Regions from separate parts of the Halanaerobium sp. ST460_2HS_T2 genome, predicted to be linked through region 1. Evidence: riboswitches for the same ligand, from Rfam matches in the RefSeq annotation. Region 1 holds a riboswitch; each other region holds the start of a gene.

The links. Region 1 has a riboswitch for S-adenosylmethionine ahead of metF (methylenetetrahydrofolate reductase [NAD(P)H]). Riboswitches for the same ligand answer to the same signal wherever they lie in the genome.
Region 2: linked by a shared signal. The riboswitch ahead of DFR80_RS03610 (O-acetylhomoserine aminocarboxypropyltransferase/cysteine synthase family protein) and the one ahead of metF (methylenetetrahydrofolate reductase [NAD(P)H]) in region 1 are both predicted to bind S-adenosylmethionine.
Region 3: linked by a shared signal. The riboswitch ahead of DFR80_RS13485 (hypothetical protein) and the one ahead of metF (methylenetetrahydrofolate reductase [NAD(P)H]) in region 1 are both predicted to bind S-adenosylmethionine.

The regions. Positions count from the first base shown of each region.
Region 1 is NZ_QPJF01000011.1:44,595-47,874, reverse strand. It holds gene DFR80_RS06745 (cation diffusion facilitator family transporter) at 1-849, shown strand, start outside; SAM riboswitch class I at 910-1,012, shown strand; gene metF (methylenetetrahydrofolate reductase [NAD(P)H]) at 1,176-2,063, shown strand; gene DFR80_RS06735 (Vitamin B12 dependent methionine synthase activation subunit) at 2,065-2,811, shown strand; gene DFR80_RS06730 (homocysteine S-methyltransferase family protein) at 2,795-3,280, shown strand, end outside.
Region 2 is NZ_QPJF01000005.1:63,567-66,846, forward strand. It holds gene DFR80_RS03610 (O-acetylhomoserine aminocarboxypropyltransferase/cysteine synthase family protein) at 1-1,241, opposite strand, end outside; SAM riboswitch class I at 1,376-1,480, opposite strand; gene nagZ (beta-N-acetylhexosaminidase) at 1,545-3,254, opposite strand; gene DFR80_RS03620 (MurR/RpiR family transcriptional regulator) at 3,274-3,280, opposite strand, start outside.
Region 3 is NZ_QPJF01000035.1:5,301-8,580, reverse strand. It holds gene DFR80_RS13500 (FMN-binding protein) at 1-352, shown strand, start outside; partial or broken gene DFR80_RS15490 (HIT family protein) at 381-563, shown strand; gene DFR80_RS13490 (EFR1 family ferrodoxin) at 575-1,441, opposite strand; SAM riboswitch class I at 1,593-1,692, shown strand; gene DFR80_RS13485 (hypothetical protein) at 1,771-2,073, shown strand; gene DFR80_RS13480 (hypothetical protein) at 2,129-2,488, shown strand; gene DFR80_RS13475 (Rpn family recombination-promoting nuclease/putative transposase) at 2,593-3,280, shown strand, end outside.

The DNA.
Region 1 (3,280 bases):
ATTAAATTTGCCTTTTTCTTAAATTTATCATTTTCAATTATTGAAATTATTGGTGGTTTGTTAACAAATAGTATGGCAATTTTGTCTGATGCCTTACATGACCTTGGAGATTCAATTTCTCTGGCAGTTTCCTGGTATTTGGAGAACTTTTCGCAAAAAAAAGCAGATGATGATTTTAGTTATGGTTATGCTCGTTTTTCTCTGCTGGGAGCTTTAATTAACAGTATAGTTTTAATTTTAGGATCGTTTTTTATATTATCTGAAGTGGTTCCAAGACTTTTTAATCCTCAAACTGTTCATCCTGAGGGAATGTTATTTTTATCTATTTTTGGGATAATAATCAATGGAATATCTGTTTTAAAATTGCGAGGGGGCAGTTCTTTAAATAAAGAGGTGGTTAGCTGGCATCTGATGGAAGATTTACTTGGTTGGACAGCAATTTTTATTGTTAGTATAATTCTGATTTTTAAAAGTGTTCCTATTTTGGATCCTCTTTTATCTTTATTAATTAATATTTACATTTTATATAATGTTATATCAAAGTTGAAAAGAGTTTTAGCTATATTTCTACAGGGGGTTCCAGATGACATTAATATTGAAAATTTACAACATAAAATTGTTGAACAGAGCAATGCTCTTGCTGTTCATCATACTCATGTCTGGACATTAGAGGGTGAGAAAAATTTCTTGAGTACACATCTAATTGTCAAAGATCAGATAAAAAGAGACGACATTATTGAATTAAAAACAAAAGTTAAAAAACTGCTTGCTGAAGAAGGAATTGATCATGTTACAGTTGAAATTGAGTATGAAAATGAAGAATGTGAGTCTGAAGACTGTAGGGCTTAAACCTGGAATTTACTTGACACAAATCTTTTAATATGGTAAAGTAATTAAAAATAGAAAATTGTCTTATCGAGAGTGGTGGAGGGATCTGGCCCTGAGAAACCCGGCAACCAGCAGTTATACTGCCCGGTGCTAAATCCAGCAGGTTAAGCCTGAAAGATAAGTAGTTGTGAAGCCCACTTCTACTTAAGAAGTGGATTTTTTCTTTTTTATGTTATTTTTTAAACATAAAATTTTAGAAGCTTTTAATAATTAAGCAGAGAGTAATTTGATTAGAGCTTATAAGTAAATAACTTTTAAAAGTAGTAGAGCAGTATGAGGAGGTTAAAATGAAAATTAAAAGTATTTTTGACGAAAAAGAAGTGGTATTTTCTCTGGAGGTATTTCCTCCCAGAGCAGATGTGCCAATTGAAAATATCTATCAAACTTTAGAGGAGCTGAAAGATATTGACCCTGATTATATAAGTGTGACCTATGGGGCTGGAGGTGGAGTTCACAAAAATCGAACCTGTGAACTATCTTCAATTATTAAAGAAAAATATAAGGTAGAAGCACTGGCTCATTTGACATGTATTAACTCTGATCAGCGGACTTTAAATAAAATACTGGCCAGACTCAAAGCAAAGAATATTGATAATGTGTTGGCTTTGCGGGGGGATAAACCTGTTGATGGTGACCCATTAGGAGATTATAATTATGCTTATCAGCTGGTTGAGCATATCAAACAACAGACTAATTTTGGAATTGCAGCTGCCTGTTATCCAGAAGGCCATTTAGAAACAGAGAGTCTGGATCAGGATATTGAGTATTTAAAACAGAAGGTAGATTATGGAGTGGATTATTTAATCTCACAGATGTTTTTTGATAATTCTCTTTTTTATAAATTCAGGGATAAAGTAGAGGAGAAAGGGATAAATGTACCAATTGAAGCAGGAATAATGCCGGTAATAAATAAAAAGCAGGTTGGAAGAATTATAGAATTATCTGATGCTTATTTTCCGGATAAATTTCAGAAGATTTTAGATAAATATGAAGATAATCCTGAGGCTTTAAGAGATGCTGGAATAGCATATGCAGTTGAACAGATAGTTGATTTGATTTCCAGTGAAGTAGATGGAATCCATCTTTATACTATGAACAACCCTTATGTGGCTCGTAGAATAAAAGAAGCCGTTGGTTCTTTAATAACCCACATTAATGGTAAAAAGGTTGGTTAAAATGGAATTTAAAATTGACAGAAAAGAAGTTTTAAGATACTTACAGACTGCTAAAGATATAGAAGATAAGAATATAAATCGTCTGCTTGCTGAATCAATTTCAGAAATAAAAGAGTTGATTAATTTTCGTTATCTATATCATAAATTTCCGATTGAACATACAAAAGAGGGTGTGAAAATAAAAAATACTACTTTAACTTTAAAAGGTAGAAGTATTAAAAAACATCTCCAAAATTCAGCGGAAATTTATCTAATGGCAGCCACACTTGGAGCTCAGGTAGATAAAAAGATTTCCTTTTATGAGAAAATTTCTGTAACTAAGTCAATGATTTTTGACGCCTGTGCCACTACAGCGATTGAAGAGGGTTGTGACCGGGTGGAAGCTGAAATTAAAGAGAAAGCACTAAAAGAAGGGAATGACGATATAACATTTCGCTATAGTCCTGGATATGGTGATCTCGGTATAGATATTCAAAAAGAATTTCTAAGGATTTTGAAGGCACCAAAAAAAATTGGCTTAACTGCTTCCAGCTATAATATGCTGCTTCCGACTAAATCTGTAACTGCAATTATTGGGGTTATAGACAAGAAAACAGCTGCAGAAGAACATTCAATTAAGCAGGAGCAGAAAATAGAAAATTCGAAAGATGGGGACTTAGAATTTGAAAAAAGGCACTGTAAAAATTGTCTTCTGTATGAAGATTGTGAGCTTAGAAGAAAGGGGATTTACTGTGGAGCTAAAGGCTAAATTGGGTAAAGAAATAATTTTATTTGATGGGGCAATGGGTACAGTACTTCAGCAGCGGGGGTTAAAGGCTGGCGATGTTCCAGAAAAATTAAATATTGAAAATAGCAAAGAAATTATTGATATTCATAAAAGTTATCTTAAGGCTGGTGCTGAAATTATAACTACCAATACCTTTGGAGCAAATGCTTTAAAAATGCAAGAAATTAAGTATTCAGTTGAAGAAATAATTACAGCTGGAGTGGAAAATGCCAGGCAGGCAGTAATTGAGTTAGGTGTTGACGCTGCAGTAGCTTTAGATATGGGACCTCTGGGAGAACTCCTGGAACCAATGGGCAGTTTAACTTTTGATGAAGCATATGATCTCTATCAGCAGCAGGTTCTGGTAGGAGTTGAATATGGTGCCGATTTAATACATATAGAAACAATTTCTGATCTTTATGAAGCCAGAGCTGCAGTACTGGCAGCTAAG
Region 2 (3,280 bases), on a different contig from region 1:
TTTTTAATATCTGCAATATCTTCAATTCCAATTGATAATCTGATTAATTCCGGCGAAATTCCTGTTTTCTTTAAATCTTCATCACTTAACTGCTGATGTGTAGTACTAGCTGGATGAATTGCCAGAGATTTTGCATCTCCAACATTGGCAAGATGTAAAAATAGTTCAAGCTGATTGATAAACTTCTCTGCTGCTTCTTTGCCACCTTTGATGCCAAATGCTACCATACCACCACTACCATTTTCTAAGTATTTTTTAGCATTATGATGTGTGTCATGACTTTCAAGCCCGGGATAACTAACCCAGTCAACTCTATTGTCAGCTGCTAAAAATTCTGCCACTGCCTGTGCATTTTGGGAATGACGCTCCATTCTTAAGCCTAATGTTTCCAGACCAGTAATTGTCAAAAAAGAATTGAAAGGACTGGGAGCACTGCCTAAATCTCTTAAAAGCTGTACTCTGGCTTTAATGATAAAAGCCGCTTCTCCAAATTCCTCCTGAAACTTAACTCCATGATAACTTGGATCCGGTTCCACCAACCCAGGAAATCTCCCTGTATCCCAGTCAAAATTACCACTATCAACAATAACACCACCAATAGAATTCCCATGACCGGCTATGTATTTAGTGGTCGAATGGATCACTATATCTGCTCCATATTCAAAGGGACGGCAGAGATAGGGGGAAGCAAAAGTATTATCAACTATCAACGGTACTCCTGCTTCGTGGGCAATTTCAGCAAGTCTCTCAAAATCAGGTACTGTTAGAGATGGGTTACCAATTGTTTCAACATAAAGAGCCTTTGTCTGTTCATTAATCTCCTTTTTGAAAGTTTCGGGGTCCTCAGAATCAACAAAAGAAACATCTATGCCCATATTCTTAAAGGTATGTTTAAAGAGATTATGGGTTCCGCCATAAATCGAACTGCCGCTGACAATATGATCTCCATTATTACAAATAGTTAAAAGGGCAATAACCTCTGCTGCCTGTCCTGAGGAAACTGCCAGAGCTCCTACTCCACCTTCTAGAGCAGCAATTCTTTTTTCCAGTACAGAATTAGTCGGATTTTGAATTCGAGTGTAAATATCACCGGCCTCTTTTAAAGCAAATAAATCTGCTGCATGGTCTGTGTCATCAAAAGTATAGGATGTTGTCTGATAAATTGGAACTGCTGCTGACTTTTTGTTCTGATCTGCCTCATAACCTGCATGTAATGCTAAAGTATCAAATTTGAATTTCATTTAATTTCCTCCTCTAATTTTCTCTTCTCTAATTAACAATAAATTTGAGTGATCACTCTACTTGCAGCCTGTAAATAAGTCTGTAAAAAATAAAAATCCCACTACCTAAAAGTAGGAGTGGGTAATTTACTTACTCCTTATCTCTCAGGAATCTTCCTGCTGGAATTAGCACCGGGCAGTAGCTAACTGCTGGTTGCCGGGTTTCAAAGGGCCAGTCCCTCCACCTCTCGCGATAAGTTTTATTGTTTTTTATAACTTTAACATAGATAAGTAATTCTGTCAAGAAATATTCTTTCTTTTGTTTTATTTAATACTAATCGGTAATTTCCCGCGGGCACTGATTTCTCCTTTTATCAAATCAACAGCAGCTTTCTGGCTGGCCGGACTGTAATCATAGGTTGTAATAAATGCCTGAGTTTGATTCAGATATTTATAATCATAGGGGTTACGAAGAGCAAGAACTAAAACATCATATTTTACAGCTAATTTTTCTGCAATTCTGGCCTGGTCTCTGTTTACTGCAGCATTATAGGTGCAGACAATAACTAAATCACTGTCAATTATTTTATTATTATTAACAGTAATCGTTTGTCCCTCTTGTAAAGTTATATTTTCTACCTTATTTAATTCTTCCTGTAAATATTTAAAAAACAAATTTCTTTTTTTATCGTCATCTTCAGCTAAAGAAACTCGCCCCATTTCAAAGTCAATTACACTGATCTTTTTTGATTCAATATTTTTTAGAGGCAGAACTCCTTCATTTTTAACCACTGTTACTGCATTTTCTGCAATTTCTCTGGCAATTTTTTGATGAGCTGCAAAATTAATTTTATTTTCATCTGCTTCTTTAAGCTCTGCCAGACTGATTCTCTTACCCTTTAGGCTTAAAATTCTCTTTAAAGACTGATTTATTCTCTCTTCGCTAATTCTTCCGTTTTTTACTGCTTTAATCACAGCATTAATTGCCTTTTTTTGTTTTTGGTAACTGTGAGATACTAAAACAGTATCACTCCCAGCTTCTATTGTTTTGACAGCTCCTTCTACAGTACCAAAAGTATTGACTATTGCATTCATTTCCATACAATCAGTAATAATTAAACCTTTAAAATTAAGTTCTTCCCTCAATAAATCAGTTAAAACAGCCTTAGAAAGAGTTGCCGGTATTCCTTTCTCCTTTTCGATTGTCGGAAAATATATATGGGCTGTCATTATACTGTCTACCCCGGCCTCAATTGCCTTTTTAAAAGGATAAAGCTCTACCCCTTCCAGACGACTGCGGGAATGTCTGATTACAGGTAAATCCAGATGAGAATCAACTGCTGTATCTCCATGGCCTGGAAAATGTTTAGCTGTTGCAATAACTCCTTTTGACTGCAGCCCTTTAATATAGGAAGTTCCCAGTTCAGCAACTAATTTAGGATCTTCTCCAAACGAACGAACTCCGATCACTGGATTATCAGGATTATTGTTCACATCAAGATCAGGAGCCAGGTTAACATTAATCCCTAAATTTTTTAGCTCATCACCTACAGCTTCGCCAGCTAAATAAGCAAATTCTTTATTATTAGCAGCACCAAGAGCCATATTCCCGGGGAAATGCGTGGCTCCTTTTAATCTAGTAACTGTACCACCTTCCTGATCTGCCGAAATAAAAAGCGGCAGCTTTGCCCCGGAGTTTACTGCCAGTTCCTGCAGCTGATTTGAAAGTTCTGCAGTCTGAGCTGGGTTCTCTATATTTCTGCTGAAATAAATCACTCCACCAATATGATAATTTTCAATCATATCTTTTATTTCTGAATCAACCTGCGGTCCTGAAAATCCTATCTGAAAAAGCTGTCCCACCTTTTCTTCCAGAGACATCTCTGCAATTTTAGAATTCATTAAAAAATCTCCTCCTAATTTTAAGAAATTAAAAATATCGAATTCCTGTTCCTGACTTACTGCTGAAGTAGTAAGAGATGAAAATAATATTATAAATAATAAAATTGTTGATAAAATAATTTTATTTCTCATTTGTAGTTCCTTTCTTCCCTTACTTT
Region 3 (3,280 bases), on a different contig from region 1:
AGTGATAATTATAATTTTCCTTGCTGGAGGTGGGCTTTTCTATCTGAGCCGCGGTCTTGATTCAGGCAGTCGGGTGCCAATTAATGAGGTTGACCTTTCAGCTCTGACTGATGGGACTTACACCGGCACCTATGAGGGTGGTAGATGGACAAATACGGTTAAAGTTACTATTAAAGACCACAGGATTACAGATATAGAAATAGTTGATGATCTTTTATTCTCGCAGCCCGAGGTAGTAGACAAAATTCTGGCCAGAGTTATAGATGAACAGAAAGTAAATGTAGATGTCATCTCCGAGGCAACTGTAAGCAGTAAAGCTTATTTAAAAGCGATTGAACTGGCTTTGAAGTAGATGCGATGAGCTAACTGATCACTTTAAGGATATAGTAGAACTGAGAAAACTAAAATACTACAACAGAATTGGTTTTAATGTCAATTATGCCGGTGGGCAGACGGTGATGCATCTTCATCAGCATATTATACCCCGCTATGAAGGTGATGTAGAGAATCCCAGAGGAGGAATCAGGAGGCTGAAAAAGCAGCTTGTTTATTATGAGGGCTAGAACACTAAAGACTATTTTTTTATAATTTCACCTTTTTTATAGTCAATTTCAGTATAATTAATCTCATTATCATTTATAGCTTGTCTAACATTATATTTAAAAACGGGATCAAATATTTTCATATCTGCTGAAGAGTATATTGCCTGTACCGGGCATATCATCTCACAATTAAAGCATAATTCACAGCTTTTTCCCCATTGGGGTCTTTTTTTGCTGTTTAAAATAATGTTATTTTGAGGACATTCTTTGACACATTTACCACAACCTGTACAGCTTTTTTTACTGAAAAAGAGTCTGGTGTAGATTTTATCTATAAGCCATCTTTTTGTTAATAAAGATTCAATATTGTAAATTAGATTCTTTTTATTTTTGCTTTTATAACTATAATTATTTTCTGAAGCTGTATTTTGCTGAAAAGATTCTATTAAGTAGCGGGTAAATTCTTTAGCCTGACTGATATCATCTTTGTTTGGGCGGCTTTCTGATAAGAGAACTCCTTCTTTTAAATATCCCAAATATTTATCTTCACCCCTGGCAGCATAGAAACCCAGATTAACTGTATTTTTTTCTTTGAGTATTTTTCTTATCTGAAAAGGCACATTAAAATAATAGCTGCCATAACTAATAAAAGAAAATACAGCTTTATTATTTAAGTCTGGCAGAGACTTCAGATAATCTTCTACTATAAAAGGCAGTCTAAAATAATAAACAGGGCTGCCAAATCCAATTAGATCATATTCTTCTAAATGATCAACCTTCTCATCTTTAATATTTTTTAATTTTAGATACCATTCATGGGCAGCCAGTTCCTCGCCGATAGCTTCAGCGACTTTTCTGGTAGAATTTGTTTGGGAAAAATATAAAATTAAGCATTTCACTTTAAAAACTCCTTTTCCTATTTATCTTTAATTAACTGATATTTATAATATTAGTTGTATCTAAATAGAATCCTGCAGGAAAAATTATCTAAGTATATTTTGTTATTCATTAACTTCTGTGTTAATCTATAATTACAATTTAATAAATCTAATCTTATTAAGAGTGGTGGAGGGAACGGACCCGGTGAAACCCAGCAACCCCCGTCAGAGAAGGTGCTAATTTTCGCAGCAGTTGTGCTGAAAGATAAGAAAAGATGCTGATGATTATTTATGAGCTCTTCTCTTATTGAGAAGAGTTTTTTTAATGTTTAAAAAAGGAGGTTTAAACTATGACATATACTACTGGTCTGACAGTTTTTAATACTGCTCCAGGTGAAAAAGAAGAAATGTACTTTAATGTCTGTGACAGTAAATGTGAAGTAAAAAGAAATACTTTAGGCTATAAAGATTTTGGCTCAGCCATGGCTAAAAAGAAGACAAGATTTGATCAGTTTCTCTGTCCTCATGCAGAAGAAGAGTGGCATCAAAAGCTTGAAAAATTAGTTAAGCAGAAAAGAGAAAATCACAGCACAAAAATTGATCAAATGCTGCAGGAAGAGATTGAAGAAATTAAGGCTGAGCATCTAGGATAACTTTCAGCCGGGTCTACCTCTCTAATATTAAAAAATAATATTAGGAGATGATTAAATGTTATTAGAACTACAGAAAGACATTGCTGAATTGGAGAAGGAATATAAAGAACTGAAGTTATTTGAAGTAGAATTAAAATTGATAGAAGTTGAAATGAAAGTAGTTAAATTATTAAATGGTAAGAAATTTTTAGTTAAAGCTCCTGTTGAAGAATTAAAAAATGATATAAAAAGAATTAAGAATGAACTCTATAATTTAAAAGCTGAAGAACTTGATAGTTCAATAAAAGAAATCAAAGATAAAATTGATTATATTATTGATGGACAGATGACATCTGAAATTGGTGGAGCAGGTATTTATTTTAGAAATATGAGAGAGGCAGCCAAAAAGAAAAGAGAAAAAAGAAAAGCTAAATAAAATATTATATTTGCTACAATTTACAAATAATGGTATAATATTTATATTATCATTGAACTTAAGCTTTAAGTTATGGTAAAATATATTTAGAAGGGAAAATTGCCGTGCCTGAAAAATCAAATACACCTCATGATGATTTCTTTAAGAAGACCTTTGGCAGATTAGATATCACAAGGAATTTTCTGCAGAGTTATCTTCCGCAAAACTTGAGAGAATTTGTTGATTTCAGTGAACTTGATCCCAGACCGGTTTCTTATGCTGGAAAGAGCAGTTATTATTCTGATTTACTGTTTAAATCAAATCTAGATGATAAAAAATATGGAGTTTATTTTCTTTTTGAGCACAAAAGTTATAATGACAGATGGTCGGTAATGCAGATATTTAATTATTTAGCTAAAATCTGGATGCGCGAAAAACGAAGTAAAGGAGTTAAAAATTTATCTTTTATAATTCCAATTTTATTTTACCATGGAGGTAATGGAAGACTTGTAATAAAAAATTTTGCTGATTATTTTGATCAGAATATAATAGAGAAATATGATTTAAATAGGTATCTTCCTGATTTTGAAGCAGTATTTTATGATTTTTCCAATGATTCTAATTTAAAATTATTAGGAGATAGAAAAGTAAGATTAACATTAAAATTTTTTATGATTGCAAAGATAAAAGATATTAAAATTGTTTATGAAGAAATAATCTCTTATGTAATTAGCGAAAACAGTGTTGATAAGGATATTTTTTATTTGGGAGTAAATTATATTGCTGATAGTAGAGAGGAATTTGATTATTATC